Regions from separate parts of the Paenibacillus rhizovicinus genome, predicted to be linked through region 3. Evidence: a T-box and tRNA genes for the amino acid it is inferred to sense, from the RefSeq annotation. Region 3 holds a T-box; the other regions hold tRNA genes.
What was found. A T-box is a leader RNA that pairs with one kind of tRNA and senses whether it is charged. The one in region 3 lies ahead of metG (methionine--tRNA ligase), so its partner is inferred to be a tRNA-Met.
Positions count from the first base shown of each region.

Region 1: it has a tRNA-Met gene. The T-box ahead of metG (methionine--tRNA ligase) is inferred to sense a tRNA for this amino acid. The anticodon was not compared.
Region 2: it has a tRNA-Met gene. The T-box ahead of metG (methionine--tRNA ligase) is inferred to sense a tRNA for this amino acid. The anticodon was not compared.
Region 4: it has a tRNA-Met gene. The T-box ahead of metG (methionine--tRNA ligase) is inferred to sense a tRNA for this amino acid. The anticodon was not compared.

Region 1 is NZ_CP048286.1:3,245,565-3,249,754, forward strand. It holds gene GZH47_RS14395 (alanine racemase) at 1-230, shown strand, start outside; gene GZH47_RS14400 (RidA family protein) at 277-741, shown strand; tRNA gene GZH47_RS14405 (tRNA-Gly) at 816-886, opposite strand; tRNA gene GZH47_RS14410 (tRNA-Pro) at 900-976, opposite strand; tRNA gene GZH47_RS14415 (tRNA-Cys) at 1,009-1,079, opposite strand; tRNA gene GZH47_RS14420 (tRNA-Gly) at 1,089-1,163, opposite strand; tRNA gene GZH47_RS14425 (tRNA-Leu) at 1,167-1,253, opposite strand; tRNA gene GZH47_RS14430 (tRNA-Leu) at 1,264-1,349, opposite strand; tRNA gene GZH47_RS14435 (tRNA-Lys) at 1,366-1,438, opposite strand; tRNA gene GZH47_RS14440 (tRNA-Gln) at 1,448-1,523, opposite strand; tRNA gene GZH47_RS14445 (tRNA-Tyr) at 1,531-1,614, opposite strand; tRNA gene GZH47_RS14450 (tRNA-Thr) at 1,622-1,697, opposite strand; tRNA gene GZH47_RS14455 (tRNA-Phe) at 1,720-1,795, opposite strand; tRNA gene GZH47_RS14460 (tRNA-Asp) at 1,810-1,886, opposite strand; tRNA gene GZH47_RS14465 (tRNA-Met) at 1,923-1,999, opposite strand; tRNA gene GZH47_RS14470 (tRNA-Val) at 2,026-2,101, opposite strand; tRNA gene GZH47_RS14475 (tRNA-Glu) at 2,178-2,252, opposite strand; tRNA gene GZH47_RS14480 (tRNA-Ser) at 2,276-2,366, opposite strand; tRNA gene GZH47_RS14485 (tRNA-Asn) at 2,372-2,447, opposite strand; tRNA gene GZH47_RS14490 (tRNA-Ala) at 2,465-2,540, opposite strand; tRNA gene GZH47_RS14495 (tRNA-Ile) at 2,554-2,630, opposite strand; rRNA gene GZH47_RS14500 (23S ribosomal RNA) at 2,747-4,190, opposite strand, start outside.
Region 2 is NZ_CP048286.1:4,808,920-4,813,109, reverse strand. It holds gene GZH47_RS21685 (PspA/IM30 family protein) at 1-238, opposite strand, end outside; gene GZH47_RS21680 (LiaF transmembrane domain-containing protein) at 334-621, opposite strand; gene GZH47_RS21675 (hypothetical protein) at 950-1,114, opposite strand; tRNA gene GZH47_RS21670 (tRNA-Leu) at 1,250-1,331, opposite strand; tRNA gene GZH47_RS21665 (tRNA-Arg) at 1,341-1,417, opposite strand; tRNA gene GZH47_RS21660 (tRNA-Cys) at 1,433-1,506, opposite strand; tRNA gene GZH47_RS21655 (tRNA-Gly) at 1,517-1,591, opposite strand; tRNA gene GZH47_RS21650 (tRNA-Gln) at 1,597-1,672, opposite strand; tRNA gene GZH47_RS21645 (tRNA-His) at 1,701-1,776, opposite strand; tRNA gene GZH47_RS21640 (tRNA-Trp) at 1,797-1,870, opposite strand; tRNA gene GZH47_RS21635 (tRNA-Tyr) at 1,880-1,963, opposite strand; tRNA gene GZH47_RS21630 (tRNA-Thr) at 1,971-2,046, opposite strand; tRNA gene GZH47_RS21625 (tRNA-Phe) at 2,072-2,147, opposite strand; tRNA gene GZH47_RS21620 (tRNA-Asp) at 2,162-2,238, opposite strand; tRNA gene GZH47_RS21615 (tRNA-Met) at 2,273-2,349, opposite strand; tRNA gene GZH47_RS21610 (tRNA-Val) at 2,377-2,452, opposite strand; tRNA gene GZH47_RS21605 (tRNA-Glu) at 2,532-2,606, opposite strand; tRNA gene GZH47_RS21600 (tRNA-Ser) at 2,612-2,702, opposite strand; tRNA gene GZH47_RS21595 (tRNA-Asn) at 2,708-2,783, opposite strand; rRNA gene GZH47_RS21590 (23S ribosomal RNA) at 2,874-4,190, opposite strand, start outside.
Region 3 is NZ_CP048286.1:751,569-755,758, reverse strand. It holds gene GZH47_RS03385 (DUF3900 domain-containing protein) at 1-256, shown strand, start outside; gene GZH47_RS03380 (ribosomal maturation YjgA family protein) at 347-712, shown strand; gene GZH47_RS03375 (aminoglycoside phosphotransferase family protein) at 804-1,745, shown strand; T-box leader at 1,796-2,073, shown strand; gene metG (methionine--tRNA ligase) at 2,344-3,984, shown strand; gene GZH47_RS03365 (SDR family NAD(P)-dependent oxidoreductase) at 4,106-4,190, shown strand, end outside.
Region 4 is NZ_CP048286.1:4,535,092-4,539,281, reverse strand. It holds gene GZH47_RS20385 (helix-turn-helix domain-containing protein) at 1-974, shown strand, start outside; gene GZH47_RS20380 (VOC family protein) at 1,006-1,509, shown strand; tRNA gene GZH47_RS20375 (tRNA-Gly) at 1,702-1,772, opposite strand; tRNA gene GZH47_RS20370 (tRNA-Pro) at 1,785-1,861, opposite strand; tRNA gene GZH47_RS20365 (tRNA-Arg) at 1,890-1,966, opposite strand; tRNA gene GZH47_RS20360 (tRNA-Gly) at 1,973-2,047, opposite strand; tRNA gene GZH47_RS20355 (tRNA-Leu) at 2,051-2,137, opposite strand; tRNA gene GZH47_RS20350 (tRNA-Lys) at 2,151-2,223, opposite strand; tRNA gene GZH47_RS20345 (tRNA-Thr) at 2,235-2,310, opposite strand; tRNA gene GZH47_RS20340 (tRNA-Asp) at 2,356-2,432, opposite strand; tRNA gene GZH47_RS20335 (tRNA-Met) at 2,475-2,551, opposite strand; tRNA gene GZH47_RS20330 (tRNA-Val) at 2,578-2,653, opposite strand; tRNA gene GZH47_RS20325 (tRNA-Glu) at 2,730-2,804, opposite strand; tRNA gene GZH47_RS20320 (tRNA-Ser) at 2,824-2,914, opposite strand; tRNA gene GZH47_RS20315 (tRNA-Asn) at 2,919-2,994, opposite strand; tRNA gene GZH47_RS20310 (tRNA-Ala) at 3,012-3,087, opposite strand; tRNA gene GZH47_RS20305 (tRNA-Ile) at 3,101-3,177, opposite strand; rRNA gene GZH47_RS20300 (23S ribosomal RNA) at 3,293-4,190, opposite strand, start outside.

The sequences.
Region 1 (4,190 bases), 2.5 Mb from region 3:
TGCATGGTTTTGGCCATGTGGTTGAACTTCCGGAGGCGGTATTGGAGCGGATGACCGAGGAACACGGCATGCTGCGGCTGCTTCCCCATCACGAGCTGAAGGTCGGCGACCAGATACATATCATCCCGAATCATATCTGCAGCACGCTGAACCTGCACAACAAACTATACTGGGCCGAAGCCGGCCGATTCGATGAGCGGCCGATCTTGGCCCGCGGAATGCTTGAATAGCCATGCTAGCTCGTTTATCAGCTTGGATTGGGAGGAGAACGAAACCATGTCCGTTATCGAGAACCGATTGAAAGAACTCGGCATCGAGCTTCCTGCCGTCGGCAAGCCCAAATTCAGCTACATCCCCGCAAACCAAACCGGCAACCTGCTCTATCTCTCCGGTCAGGACTGCCGCATTGACGGCGTGTTGATGTTTGAGGGCAAGCTTGGCAGCGAGCTCACCATTGAACAAGGGCAGCAAGCGGCGCGTCAAGTCATCATTAACTGCCTCGCCGTCATGAAACATCATCTCGGCGATCTCGATCGTGTCGTCAAAATCGTCAAAATGCTCGCCTTCGTCAACAGCGCCCCGGGGTTCGCCGATCAGCCTTACGTCGTCAACGGCGCTTCCGATTTCCTAATCGACGTCTTCGGCGAGAACGGCCGGCACGCGCGATCCGCGATCGGTACGAGCGAGCTGCCCTTTCACACGCCCGTAGAAATCGAACTTATCGTAGAGATACGCGACTAGTCCCATCGAACCCGTTAGCAGCCAAAAAAGAGGCCTTTATCCGTTAGGATACAAGGCCTCTTATCATTAAGGTAAGCGGGTGATGGGAATCGAACCCACGCCATCAGCTTGGGAAGCTGAAGTTCTGCCATTGAACTACACCCGCAATCAAGCAGATATGGTCGGGATGACACGATTTGAACATGCGACCCCCTGGTCCCAAACCAGGTGCTCTACCAAGCTGAGCTACATCCCGTGAACAAAAGCAAATTCAAAACGAAACAGCCAAGGCGCCACCCAGATTCGAACTGGGGGTGAAGCTTTTGCAGAGCTTTGCCTTACCACTTGGCTATGGCGCCATACAAAAATGGAGCGGAAGACGGGAATCGAACCCGCGACCCTCGCCTTGGCAAGGCGATGCTCTACCGCTGAGCCACTTCCGCAATTGGTGCGGTCAAGAGGACTCGAACCTCCACGTCATTGCTGACACTAGAACCTGAATCTAGCGCGTCTGCCAATTCCGCCATGACCGCAAATATGTAATGGTGCGGTTGATGGGACTCGAACCCATACGCCCAGTGGGCACTACCCCCTCAAGATAGCGTGTCTGCCAATTCCACCACAACCGCATAAAACAAGGAAAAGTGAGTCATGTAGGATTCGAACCTACGACACCCTGATTAAAAGTCAGGTGCTCTACCAACTGAGCTAATGACTCAAACTAAAATGGCTGGGGATCTAGGATTCGAACCTAGGGAATGACGGAGTCAAAGTCCGTTGCCTTACCGCTTGGCTAATCCCCAATAAAAATGGTGGAGGATGATGGATTCGAACCACCGAACCGTGAGGAAGAGATTTACAGTCTCCCGCGTTTGGCCACTTCGCTAATCCTCCATGAAAATGGTGCCGGCGATAGGAGTCGAACCCACGACCTACTGATTACAAGTCAGTTGCTCTACCAACTGAGCTACACCGGCATATGTTGTTGCTTGTCTTAAATGGTGGCTCGGGACGGAATCGAACCGCCGACACGAGGATTTTCAGTCCTCTGCTCTACCGACTGAGCTACCGAGCCTTACTTGGTTATAATGGCGGAGCCGACGGGATTCGAACCCGCGGTCTCCTGCGTGACAGGCAGGCATGTTGGGCCACTACACCACGGCTCCACATTATAATTTCTCGGTAAGACACCGAAAGTAAATTGGTTGCGGGGGCAGGATTTGAACCTGCGGCCTTCGGGTTATGAGCCCGACGAGCTACCGGGCTGCTCCACCCCGCGTCATTTCAAGCCTTGCTATGCATTTATGGTGGAGGCTGACGGGATCGAACCGCCGACCCTCTGCTTGTAAGGCAGATGCTCTCCCAGCTGAGCTAAGCCTCCATAATGTTTAACCCCGGGTTCCCCGAAAAGTACTCGGATTAACCTGCAGCGCATTACTTCACTTTTGGGGGTAAATTGGTGACCCGTAGGGGACTCGAACCCCTGTTACCTCCGTGAAAGGGAGGTGTCTTAACCACTTGACCAACGGGCCTTGAACAAGAATAAGAAGAGTTCTGGCGGAGAGCGAGGGATTCGAACCCTCGAGACGCGGTTAGCGCCTACACGATTTCCAATCGTGCTCCTTCGACCACTCGGACAGCTCTCCAGAAATGGCTCCCCGAACAGGACTCGAACCTGTGACAACTCGATTAACAGTCGAGTGCTCTACCAACTGAGCTATCAGGGAATAGGTGAAACAAGTATTGGTGGAGCCAAGCGGGATCGAACCGCTGACCTCCTGCTTGCAAGGCAGGCGCTCTCCCAGCTGAGCTATGGCCCCGTAAAGGAAGATATGGTTGGCCTTAGTGGACTCGAACCACCGACCTCACCCTTATCAGGGGTGCGCTCTAACCAGCTGAGCTAAAGGCCAATAAAAAACCCACTGCAAGGTGGGATACTCTTTAAATGGTCATAGAGATAACACCTTGAAAACTGGATACGAAATCATTGCAGAACATTTAGCTGGTTGTCTCTGGGTAGAGACGTTAGGATAAGCCCTCGACCGATTAGTATTCGTCAGCTCCACGCATTGCTGCGCTTCCACCTCGAACCTATCAACCTCGTCGTCTTCAAGGGGTCTTACATACTGGGAAATCTCATCTTGAGGGGGGCTTCACGCTTAGATGCTTTCAGCGCTTATCCCGTCCGCACTTGGCTACCCAGCGATGCTCCTGGCGGAACAACTGGTACACCAGCGGTGCGTCCATCCCGGTCCTCTCGTACTAAGGACAGCTCCTCTCAAATTTCCTACGCCCACGACAGATAGGGACCGAACTGTCTCACGACGTTCTGAACCCAGCTCGCGTACCGCTTTAATGGGCGAACAGCCCAACCCTTGGGACCTACTTCAGCCCCAGGATGCGATGAGCCGACATCGAGGTGCCAAACCTCCCCGTCGATGTGGACTCTTGGGGGAGATAAGCCTGTTATCCCCAGGGTAGCTTTTATCCGTTGAGCGATGGCCCTTCCATGCGGTACCACCGGATCACTAAGCCCGACTTTCGTCCCTGCTCGACTTGTAGGTCTCGCAGTCAAGCTCCCTTATGCCTTTGCACGCTACGAATGATTTCCAACCATTCTGAGGGAACCTTTGGGCGCCTCCGTTACATTTTAGGAGGCGACCGCCCCAGTCAAACTGCCCACCTGACACGGTCCCTGTACCGGATTACGGTACCAGGTTAGAACTCCGATACGATCAGGGTGGTATCCCAACGATGCCTCCATCGAAGCTGGCGCTCCGATTTCTAAGGCTCCCACCTATCCTGTACAGATCGTACCAAAGTCCAATATCAAGCTGCAGTAAAGCTCCATGGGGTCTTTCCGTCTTGTCGCGGGTAACCTGCATCTTCACAGGTATTAAAATTTCACCGGATCTCTCGTTGAGACAGCGCCCAAGTCGTTACGCCATTCGTGCGGGTCAGAATTTACCTGACAAGGAATTTCGCTACCTTAGGACCGTTATAGTTACGGCCGCCGTTTACTGGGGCTTCGGTTCATAGCTTCGCCTTGCGGCTAACCACTCCCCTTAACCTTCCAGCACCGGGCAGGCGTCAGCCCGTATACTTCGCCTTACGGCTTCGCACAGACCTGTGTTTTTGCTAAACAGTCGCTTGGGCCTTTTCACTGCGGCCCCCTCGGGCTATTCACCCTACCGAGGCACCCCTTCTCCCGAAGTTACGGGGTCATTTTGCCGAGTTCCTTAACGAGAGTTCTTCCGAGCGCCTTAGCATACTCTGCTCGACTACCTGTGTCGGTTTGCGGTACGGGCACCTTCACCTGGCTAGAGGCTTTTCTTGGCAGCCTGAACTCATGACCTTCGCTACTGCAATTTTCGCTCCCCATCACAGCCCAGCCTTATCGATGTGCGGATTTGCCTACACATCAGCCTCACTGCTTGGACGGACATCCATCAGTCCGCGTCACTATCCTT
Region 2 (4,190 bases), 3.0 Mb from region 3:
TCAACGCGATGATGGCTTGCTGTTCGCGTTTTTCTTTCAATTGCTCCGCTTGCAGCCATTGCGTTTTCAAATGGTTGCCGTGTCCTGCGCACTGTTGATACAATTTCTCGGCCTGAATGATTTCCTCCCGCGTCGACCATAGAAACTGATCGATCAGCTTAACGGGATCCTCGGCCTTCTCCAGCCGCTCGTTCAACGTCGCAGCCGTCATGTCCCTCACTCTTCGCAAAATGCTCATTGCTTGATCCTCCTTCGTTCCGAACGTTAACGATTATTGCGGCTTATCCGAAATGTCTTTTACCGTCATTACTGCGATTCAAACCAGGTGATAGATTAAATTCGCTTTCCTTTAAACATCGCCACGCCCCATACGATCAATACGATCGCAAGCAGAAGCGAGAACAAGCCGAAGAGTTTCGGGAGAAGCATCAAGCCGCCTACGACGATCAGGATCGAGCCGATTACTTTGCTGTCGTTTCTAACCCCGACAACGCCAAGACCAATCAGGATGAAAGGCATCAGAAGTCCAACGATCCAACCGAGGTGAATGCCAAGAAACTTCATCACCATCAATCCGCCAAAAACAACCAAAACCGCGCCAAGTGCATTTTTTCCGTTCATGTTATGTCACCGCCTCTCAATTCGATCAATCTTACTAGCTCATTACGTGCTTTGCGTTGCTGATGTTTCGTTTCTTGCTTATGTCCTTATTGTAGGTTGTTTTCGCATTCTTCAAAACGGACCCGCGACGGTATTTCACCCTAGACCTCAGGCGGGGACTCTACAGACCCTCAGACTGAACTGCCGCTTTCATACGCAGCCTATCACATTATCCGCTTCTCCGGTGTAGTTCTGATGAAGATATAAGTAGAGATGACAAAAAGCCTGCAAGATCAGTGATCCAACAGGCTTGAATAAGCGATTTTCCTAATCCACGTACTTCAGCACGTCAATCCGAATAAGCAATTACCTGTACTAACTCATTCAATACATCCAAGCTTCTTCTCGAATCATCGATATGATCGGAAATGGAGTCCAACCGCTTACTCACCATACTTAATTCGCTTTTGATGTCTTTCAATACGGCAATCAGTCTTTCTTCGAAGTCGGTCATCGGCATCCTCTCCTCAACATCGTTTACAGATGTATATGTACAAAGCGCCGAGAAGTTGAACAACACTATAAACGAAAAAACGCCGACTGGACTATGTCCAATCAGCGTCTATGTTTTCGTTATTCATTGTAAAAGTGGTGCCGGCGAGAGGACTCGAACCTCCACGGTTTCCCTCACGATTTTGAGTCGCGCGCGTCTGCCATTCCGCCACGCCGGCATTTTTTGTTGGCGTGCCCTAAGAGATTCGAACTCCTGACCTTTTGATTCGTAGTCAAACGCTCTATCCAGCTGAGCTAAGGGCACAAATTAATGAAGTTGTGGAGGCGCCACCCAGACTCGAACTGGGGGTAAAGCTTTTGCAGAGCTCTGCCTTACCACTTGGCTATGGCGCCAGATGAAGAATGGAGCGGAAGACGGGAATCGAACCCGCGACCCTCGCCTTGGCAAGGCGATGCTCTACCGCTGAGCCACTTCCGCGTAAATGGCTGGGGATCTAGGATTCGAACCTAGGGAATGACGGAGTCAAAGTCCGTTGCCTTACCGCTTGGCTAATCCCCAACATTTAATTTCATACTTATAGTTAAAATGGGGCGACCGATGGGAATTGAACCCACGAATGCCGGATCCACAAACCGGTGCGTTAACCACTTCGCCACGATCGCCATATATAACTATTTGAAATTGGCAGGGGCAGCAGGAATTGAACCCACACTAACGGTTTTGGAGACCGCTGTTCTACCCTTAAACTATGCCCCTATAAAAAAGTGGTGGAGGATGATGGATTCGAACCACCGAACCGTGAGGAAGAGATTTACAGTCTCCCGCGTTTGGCCACTTCGCTAATCCTCCATGAAAATGGTGCCGGCGATAGGAGTCGAACCCACGACCTACTGATTACAAGTCAGTTGCTCTACCAACTGAGCTACACCGGCATATTAACTTATTGCTTGTCTTAAATGGTGGCTCGGGACGGAATCGAACCGCCGACACGAGGATTTTCAGTCCTCTGCTCTACCAACTGAGCTACCGAGCCTTACTTGGTTATAATGGCGGAGCCGACGGGATTCGAACCCGCGGTCTCCTGCGTGACAGGCAGGCATGTTGGGCCACTACACCACGGCTCCACATTATAATTCTCGGTAAGACACCGAAGATAATTGGTTGCGGGGGCAGGATTTGAACCTGCGGCCTTCGGGTTATGAGCCCGACGAGCTACCGGGCTGCTCCACCCCGCGTCATTAGAAATCATTGCTATGCAATTATGGTGGAGGCTGACGGGATCGAACCGCCGACCCTCTGCTTGTAAGGCAGATGCTCTCCCAGCTGAGCTAAGCCTCCATGTTTGAGCGACAAGTAATACTATAACTCATTTACTATGCTCATTGCAAGTCATTTTTTGAAGAATTTTTAGAGAAATTGGTGACCCGTAGGGGACTCGAACCCCTGTTACCTCCGTGAAAGGGAGGTGTCTTAACCACTTGACCAACGGGCCGTATCTGGCGGAGAGCGAGGGATTCGAACCCTCGAGACGCGGTTAGCGCCTACACGATTTCCAATCGTGCTCCTTCGACCACTCGGACAGCTCTCCAGAAATGGCTCCCCGAACAGGACTCGAACCTGTGACAACTCGATTAACAGTCGAGTGCTCTACCAACTGAGCTATCAGGGAACAGTATGTTATTCGGGCAACTTACACCCTGAAAACTGGATACGAACTTTTGCGAAGGTTTCTTGCTTAGCTTAGCTAAAGAGCATGTTCTTGGATAAGCCCTCGACCGATTAGTATTCGTCAGCTCCACGCATTGCTGCGCTTCCACCTCGAACCTATCAACCTCGTCGTCTTCAAGGGGTCTTACATACTGGGAAATCTCATCTTGAGGGGGGCTTCACGCTTAGATGCTTTCAGCGCTTATCCCGTCCGCACTTGGCTACCCAGCGATGCTCCTGGCGGAACAACTGGTACACCAGCGGTGCGTCCATCCCGGTCCTCTCGTACTAAGGACAGCTCCTCTCAAATTTCCTACGCCCACGACAGATAGGGACCGAACTGTCTCACGACGTTCTGAACCCAGCTCGCGTACCGCTTTAATGGGCGAACAGCCCAACCCTTGGGACCTACTTCAGCCCCAGGATGCGATGAGCCGACATCGAGGTGCCAAACCTCCCCGTCGATGTGGACTCTTGGGGGAGATAAGCCTGTTATCCCCAGGGTAGCTTTTATCCGTTGAGCGATGGCCCTTCCATGCGGTACCACCGGATCACTAAGCCCGACTTTCGTCCCTGCTCGACTTGTAGGTCTCGCAGTCAAGCTCCCTTATGCCTTTGCACGCTACGAATGATTTCCAACCATTCTGAGGGAACCTTTGGGCGCCTCCGTTACATTTTAGGAGGCGACCGCCCCAGTCAAACTGCCCACCTGACACGGTCCCTGTACCGGATTACGGTACCAGGTTAGAACTCCGATACGATCAGGGTGGTATCCCAACGATGCCTCCATCGAAGCTGGCGCTCCGATTTCTAAGGCTCCCACCTATCCTGTACAGATCGTACCAAAGTCCAATATCAAGCTGCAGTAAAGCTCCATGGGGTCTTTCCGTCTTGTCGCGGGTAACCTGCATCTTCACAGGTATTAAAATTTCACCGGATCTCTCGTTGAGACAGCGCCCAAGTCGTTACGCCATTCGTGCGGGTCAGAATTTACCTGACAAGGAATTTCGCTACCTTAGGACCGTTATAGTTACGGCCGCCGTTTACTGGGGCTTCGGTTCATAGCTTCGCCTTGCGGCTAACCACTCCCCTTAACCTTCCAGCACCGGGCAGGCGTCAGCCCGTATACTTCGCCTTACGGCTTCGCACAGACCTGTGTTTTTGCTAAACAGTCGCTTGGGCCTTTTCACTGCGGCCCCCTCGGGCTATTCACCCTACCGAGGCACCCTTCTCCCGAAGTTACGGGGTCATTTTGCCGAGTTCCTTAACGAGAGTTCTTCCGAGCGCCTTAGCATACTCTGCTCGACTACCTGTGTCGGTTTGCGGTACGGGCACCTTCACCTGGCTAGAGGCTTTTCTTGGCAGCCTG
Region 3 (4,190 bases):
GCTGCAGCCGAATCTCAGCGTCGCGTTTAAATTAGGCGATGTTTCGGTGAAGGGCCCGCTTGCGGAGTTCGGGCAAACGATTCATTTTGCCACTTACAACGGACGTTATGTCGCGCTTATCGAAGGAGACTTCTTCCAGTTCGACCGCAGCATGTCGCCGGTGGAGCTGCTGCAGCCGCCGGATTTGCTGGAGGTGCTGGAATTCGTCGGGAAGAGCAAGGAGAAGGAGCAGCCGAAGGATAATCTGCCTTACTAGCGGTACGCGGAGCGCTAGTTTCGGAGGCGCCGCGGAGGGAGTGAGCAGGTCATGCCGCAGACCCGGAGAAGGATAGGGTACGCCCTATCGATGCTAGGCGCGATTGTGCTGGGGCTTGCTTCCAGGCGTTTCGCCGATCAGCTTCCGCCTTGGCTGGCAGAGCATGCGGGCGATGCGCTGTGGGCGGCGATGATATATTGCGGCTGCCGCCTGCTGCGGCCTGGCCGCCGTATTCGATTCGCCGGGGCCGTCAGCTTCTTATTCTGCTGCGCGATCGAATGCAGTCAGCTCTATCAGGCGGACTGGCTGAACGACATCCGTCATACGACGATCGGCGGCCTCGTGCTCGGAGAGGGCTTCCTGGCTGTTGACTTGGCGCGGTACGCAGCCGGTATAGGCTCGGCGATGCTCGCGGACATGGCCGCGCTGCATGCTGCGGGGAGCAATCGAACATAATCAGGCGATTGGCAGGGCGATTGCAGTCCGCAATCGTCTGTTTGTGTCTGGACTAGCGGTGAACATAATGATGCGAGAAGGGGTGCTGCACATGGGGAACGACAAGCGGATCGATGCCGAACTGCTTCGCGGCCGGATATCGAACTTGAACGACAGCTCTCGGCTGGAGCATTTGAATAAAGGCTATTCCAGCGACGTGAAATACGTCGTATACGGCGGCGATGGCCGACCGCAATCGATTCTTCGTACATACGCGATCAGCCAAGAAGCAGGGAAACGGATGGAATACGACAATCTGCTGCTTGCTGCGGCGAACGGCGCGAAATGCTCCAAGCCCATTGCCATCGGCGTTCTTCCCGAACTGGAGCTTGGTTATATGATCGTCACTTATATCGACGGAGACGAGGCTGCCGAGGCGCTTCCGAGTTTGAGCGAGCAAGTCCAGTTCGCGATCGGCGTTCAAGCCGGCGAAGAGCTGCAGCTCCTGAACCGAATCGGCTGCCCGGTGCCGATGGCTTCTTGGCAGGAGAGAATGCTTGCGAAACATCGCCGATATCGGACGGCTTATGCCGGCTGCGGCGTATCCATTCGCGGAGAAGCGAAGCTGCTCGCTTTTCTCGACGATCATCTGCGGTTGATGGAGGATCGGCCGAACCGTTTTCAGCATGACGATTTTCATCCCGCGAACTTGATCGTGAAAGATGGCGCCTTGTCCGGCGTGATCGATTTCAACCGCTGCGACTGGGGCGATCCCGTCCATGAATTCGTGAAAGTAGGCATGTTCAGCGCCGAGGTCAGCGTTCCGTTCGCGATCGGGCAAATCCAAGGCTATCATGGACTCGGGGATCCGAATGAACCATTTTGGCGGCTGTATTCGCTGTACTTGGGCATGACGATGATTTCATCGGTCGTCTGGACGCTGCAGGTGGTGCCTGGTGAAATCGATGACATGCTGGCGCGGATTCAACGGGTACTCGACGATCATGACGGATTTGATCGCATCGTGCCGAAATGGTATTCGGCGGGTAAATAGGCTTGACTTAGAATACCGAATTGACTATGATTTGGAATAATCGGAATATTCAAATAGCGATGAAGAGAAAGAGTACCTAGGCGAGTTCTTTGGAACAGAGAGCCCCGGCAGCTGAGAAGGGGTAAAGGCGAACCTTGGGAATATGGTCTCCGAGCTGCGCATCGAAACCGCTTGCGGTCGTAGGCTGCGCCGGGTCCCGCACCCGTTACCGTGCTAGGGTATACCCGCATTCGGTTTGGTTTGGAATGCGTCGTACCTGAAGAGGGGCGTGCCGCGAGGCATGAACGAAAATGGGTGGTACCGCGTGAGCACAGCTCTCGTCCCTTTGGGGATGAGAGCTTTTTTGCGTTCTGTTTTAGCTGTTTCACAACCAAATTTAAGCTTATGCTTTCGAAGCTGTTTTGTTTAATGTGCCGGAATGCTCGGCTTGGCTTCGCCCACAAAACTTGAGCTTATGCTTTCGAAGTAGTTTTGTTTTTCTAGCCGAAGTACTCGGCTAGGCTTCGCACACAAAACTTAAGCTTATGCTTTCGAAGTAGTTTTGTTTTTCTAGCCGAAGTACTCGGCTAGAAAAACAAAACTTTAGGAGGAACCCGAAATGACCATTTTCATCGGAGGCGCCTGGCCTTATGCGAACGGTTCGCTGCATTTGGGACGATTGGCGAGTTTGCTGCCCGGCGACGTGCTGGCCCGTTATTTTCGTTTGAAAGGCGAAGAGGTGCTGTATGTCTCGGGAAGCGACTGCCATGGAACGCCGGTTGCGGTTCAAGCGCTGCAAGAGGGCGTTGCGCCGGGCGATATCGCGGATCGTTATCATGCCGAATTTGCCGACTGCTTCGAACGGCTTGGATTTACGTACGACTGCTATACGCGGACGGATCAGCCTCATCATCATCGCGTTGTCCGGCAGTTGTTTCTGGATTTGCTGGCGAACGGCTGTTTGTATGCGAGATCGACGCTCCAAACGTATTGCGAGACGGACCGGCGCTTCCTGCCCGACCGCTACGTGGAAGGGATATGTCCGGTTTGCGGGAACCGCGCGCGCGGCGATCAATGCGAATCCTGTTCTACGCTGCTGGATCCGTCCGATCTGATCGACAGAACATGCAAGCTTTGCGGCAATCCGCCGATAGAGCGGGAGACCGAGCATTATTATCTGGCACTGTCGAAGTTCCAAACGGCATTGACCGATTACGCCGCGGCGCACGCGCAGGACTGGAAGGACAACGCGGTGCAGCTGACGAAACGCTACCTTGAGGAAGGTCTCCAAGACCGGGCCGCTACCCGGGATTTGGACTGGGGCGTCGACGTGCCGCTGGAAGGATTCGAGGACAAGAAAATCTATGTTTGGATCGAAGCGGTCAGCGGTTATTTGTCGGCGAGCAAGCAGTGGAGCGCAGAGTCCGGCGGCAGCTGGGAGTCGTTCTGGCTCGATGGACGCAACGAGATTACGGCTTATTACGTGCACGGCAAAGACAACATCCCGTTTCATACGCTGATTTGGCCGGCGATTCTGCTGGGAGCAGGCGGACTCCATCTGCCGGATCGGATCATCTCGAGCGAATACATGACGCTGGAGGGCAAGAAATTCTCGACCAGCAGCAACTGGGCCGTATGGGTACCGGACGTGCTGAGCCGATATCAGCCGGATTCCATACGCTACTTCCTGATCGCGAACGGACCCGAGAAGCGGGATACCGATTTCTCGTGGCGGGAATTCATTCACAGTCATAACGGGGAGCTGCTCGGGGCATTCGGAAATTTCGTCAATCGGACGCTGGCGTTCATCGATAAATCATTCGACGGCATCGTACCGGAAGGCGCTGTGAGCGAGGAATGGAGCAAGGCGATCGAGAAGCTCTTCGCATCCTCCGGCGCGTTGATCGAACAGGGCCGATTGAAGGAAGCCTTGGAGCAGATCTTAGATCTGGTCCGGCGCGCGAACAAATATTACGACGAACAGAAGCCTTGGGCACAGTTCAAAATCGATAAAGCCGCATGCGGAGACACGCTTCACGCCTGCACGCAGCTCATCGTTAATTTGTCCCGCTTGCTGCACCCGTTCATCCCGTTCGCCTGCGAACGCATACGTACGTTTTTGGCATTGGAAGAGCCGGTCTGGGAACCTGCCTATATCCCGGCCGGAATACGAATCGAGCAGCTCGCGTTGTTGTTCCACCGCATCGATACGAGCCGAATCGAAGAGGAAATGAATCGGCTGAAGCAGCAACGGAGCTAAGCATCCGCATACGCTGCCGTGCTGAGTTGCGGGAAGTCGGATACGTTGGCCGCGCGCATGTCCCGGTATGTTACAATAAATGGATGGCAATCGCATGCGCCAATAATGAAGGAGGTCTTCTATGCCAACGCAAGGCAAAACCGCCGTCGTAACCGGCGCTTCGCGAGGAATCGGCGAAGCGCTCGCAGCCTCGCTGCTCGCGCAAG
Region 4 (4,190 bases), 3.3 Mb from region 3:
TCCGGTTCCAGCCGGGTACGATGGCAGCCTATCTGCATATTTCGGAACAGGAAGCCGGCATGGAGAACGAAGCGTTTCGCATCGTTTACGAGAAGCTGGCGGTTAACGGCTCGGCCGTGAAGCGCAAGACGCGGATTTTCGGCTATAACGTGGACCTGCCGAACGTGGACGGCCATCCCCGATATGGGTACCGGGTGCTGGTGCTGACGAATGAGCCAAGCCTCCCTGACGGCGACTTTGAAGAAGAACCGTTCCCTGGAGGTCTGTATGCTGTTAGGAAGATCGCCGCAGCCTCCCCCGAAACCGTTCAGGATGGCTGGAATCGGCTCGTATCCGAATGGCTGCCGAAGAGCAGTTTCGAACTTGGCCGTCCTCCGTATATCGAGGAGTTCATTGCCTACAACGGAAAAGTGACGCGGATGCATCTCTTCCTTCCCGTTCTCCGCAAGCGCCATCGGGAGTCGATCGAAATCGTTCGGCTATCGGAAAGACGAGCGTATTGTTTCCGCGGATACGGCGAAGAAGCCCAGACTCTTGCCGAGCAGCGGCTCATGGATTGGCATGCGACGGGCAGAGCGGATTGCGGGGAGAGACGGGTGGCAAACGAAGATCGCTATTACATGTCCTTTCCGTACGGCGTGCGGGAAGCGGCAGACTACTGGTGGGAGAACGGCTTCATCTCGGCCCCGCAGGAGTTGGCCTTGAACACCGCACCGACCGCGTCGTGGGACGGACCCGAGGAGCGGCGCTTCGATGCCGGCGATTACGCGTGCTGCGTGACGAAGACCTACGGCTTATTGACCGGCGTGCTCGATAACATGCATCGCTGGATCGCCGCGAGCGAGAGCTATCGGCTGGACGAAGGGCGCCAATGGTACGCGGAATATCGCGCCTTGCCTGGCATGGATGTTGAACGGGATACCATTGTGAGCATTTATCTGCCTATCCGGCCATCGAGGGAGCATCACCCATGAACACCCAAAGAAAAGATAACGGAGGTCAGTCATGAGCCAACTGCCGAAGCATCGACCCGACCCGGAAAGTTACCGGCCGTTAATCGTGCCGGCTTCATTCAAAATCATTCAGGGAGGCATGTCCGTGAATCAACCGCATGCAACAAACGAAGGCGCCTTGCCCGTAAGTCCCGTGAAAAATAAAGTCGGCAGTTATTTCGTCCCCGTGCGCGACATCGAGAAATCCCGCAGCTGGTATTGTCGGGTACTCGCCTTAGACGAGAACAGCTGCGAAATTATCGGCGGCCACCTGTGCCCGCTGCCAATGGAAGGCACGGGACTCATCCTGGATACGATGCCAATGTGGGGCGGAGAAGAACCGGGCGGCGCGCCGTCCATCTCGACGCCGGCATTTATGCTGTTGACCGCCGACCTGCAAGGGTCGCTCGACTACATGAAACAGCTCGGCGTCGAGCTGGTGACGGAGATCATGCATGACCACTGGTTCGTAGTCAAAGATCCGGACGGCAATAAACTGATGATCTGCCGTGAATAAATGGTAGTGTTCACAGGTCCACTGACGGGTCGTCCAAGTCAGAAATAATTTGCCCCCTCTGATTGCAGCGACTTCCCCAACATCACACGCTCACGGACCGCACGTCCTCCACTCAGCTTTAAGCCGCCAATAGCAGCCGAAAACAACAAAAAGCCTTTTATCCAACGGGATAAAAGGCTTCTTATAAATGAAAGCGGGTGATGGGAATCGAACCCACGCTATTAGCTTGGAAGGCTAAAGTTCTACCATTGAACTACACCCGCATGATAAGGAAATGGTCGGGATGACACGATTTGAACATGCGACCCCCTGGTCCCAAACCAGGTGCTCTACCAAGCTGAGCTACATCCCGTTAACGCATGAAACGCTTGATTAAAAAATGGCGCGCCCTGAGAGATTCGAACTCCCGGCCTTTTGATTCGTAGTCAAACGCTCTATCCAGCTGAGCTAAGGGCGCAAAATATGGAGCGGAAGACGGGAATCGAACCCGCGACCCTCGCCTTGGCAAGGCGATGCTCTACCGCTGAGCCACTTCCGCAATTGGTGCGGTCAAGAGGACTCGAACCTCCACGTCATTGCTGACACTAGAACCTGAATCTAGCGCGTCTGCCAATTCCGCCATGACCGCAAAACAAGAAAAGTGAGTCATGTAGGATTCGAACCTACGACACCCTGATTAAAAGTCAGGTGCTCTACCAACTGAGCTAATGACTCGAACAAAAAAATGGTGCCGGCGATAGGAGTCGAACCCACGACCTACTGATTACAAGTCAGTTGCTCTACCAACTGAGCTACACCGGCATGATGCGAAACATATTGAAACGCCTATTGAGCAAGTGAATTAAATGGCGGAGCCGACGGGATTCGAACCCGCGGTCTCCTGCGTGACAGGCAGGCATGTTGGGCCACTACACCACGGCTCCGTATAAACATTCACTTCGGAACTTGTCCGAACTTGTCTCAATTGGTTGCGGGGGCAGGATTTGAACCTGCGGCCTTCGGGTTATGAGCCCGACGAGCTACCGGGCTGCTCCACCCCGCGTCATTTCAAGCCTAGCTATGCATTTATGGTGGAGGCTGACGGGATCGAACCGCCGACCCTCTGCTTGTAAGGCAGATGCTCTCCCAGCTGAGCTAAGCCTCCATAAAGTTTAACCCCGGGGTCCCCGAAAAGTACTCGGATTAACCTGCAGCGCATTACTTCACTTTTGGGGGTAAATTGGTGACCCGTAGGGGACTCGAACCCCTGTTACCTCCGTGAAAGGGAGGTGTCTTAACCACTTGACCAACGGGCCTTATTCCTTGAAACAAATCTGGCGGAGAAGGAGGGATTCGAACCCTCGCACCACTTACGCAGTCTAACCCCTTAGCAGAGGGTCCCCTTGAGCCACTTGGGTACTTCTCCATATTGGCTCCCCGAACAGGACTCGAACCTGTGACAACTCGATTAACAGTCGAGTGCTCTACCAACTGAGCTATCAGGGAATAGGTGAAACAAGTATTGGTGGAGCCAAGCGGGATCGAACCGCTGACCTCCTGCTTGCAAGGCAGGCGCTCTCCCAGCTGAGCTATGGCCCCGTAAAGGAAGATATGGTTGGCCTTAGTGGACTCGAACCACCGACCTCACCCTTATCAGGGGTGCGCTCTAACCAGCTGAGCTAAAGGCCAATAAAAAACCCACTGCAAGGTGGGATTCTCTTTAAATGGTTATAGAGATAACACCTTGAAAACTGGATACGAATCCTTGCAGAACATTTAGCTGGTTGTCTCTGGGTAGAGACGTTAGGATAAGCCCTCGACCGATTAGTATTCGTCAGCTCCACGCATTGCTGCGCTTCCACCTCGAACCTATCAACCTCGTCGTCTTCAAGGGGTCTTACATACTGGGAAATCTCATCTTGAGGGGGGCTTCACGCTTAGATGCTTTCAGCGCTTATCCCGTCCGCACTTGGCTACCCAGCGATGCTCCTGGCGGAACAACTGGTACACCAGCGGTGCGTCCATCCCGGTCCTCTCGTACTAAGGACAGCTCCTCTCAAATTTCCTGCGCCCACGACAGATAGGGACCGAACTGTCTCACGACGTTCTGAACCCAGCTCGCGTACCGCTTTAATGGGCGAACAGCCCAACCCTTGGGACCTACTTCAGCCCCAGGATGCGATGAGCCGACATCGAGGTGCCAAACCTCCCCGTCGATGTGGACTCTTGGGGGAGATAAGCCTGTTATCCCCAGGGTAGCTTTTATCCGTTGAGCGATGGCCCTTCCATGCGGTACCACCGGATCACTAAGCCCGACTTTCGTCCCTGCTCGACTTGTAGGTCTCGCAGTCAAGCTCCCTTATGCCTTTGCACGCTACGAATGATTTCCAACCATTCTGAGGGAACCTTTGGGCGCCTCCGTTACATTTTAGGAGGCGACCGCCCCAGTCAAACTGCCCACCTGACACGGTCCCTGTACCGGATTACGGTACCAGGTTAGAACTCCGATACGATCAGGGTGGTATCCCAACGATGCCTCCACCGAAGCTGGCGCTCCGATTTCTAAGGCTCCCACCTATCCTGTACAGATCGTACCAAAGTCCAATATCAAGCTGCAGTAAAGCTCCATGGGGTCTTTCCGTCTTGTCGCGGGTAACCTGCATCTTCACAGGTATTAAAATTTCACCGGATCTCTCGTTGAG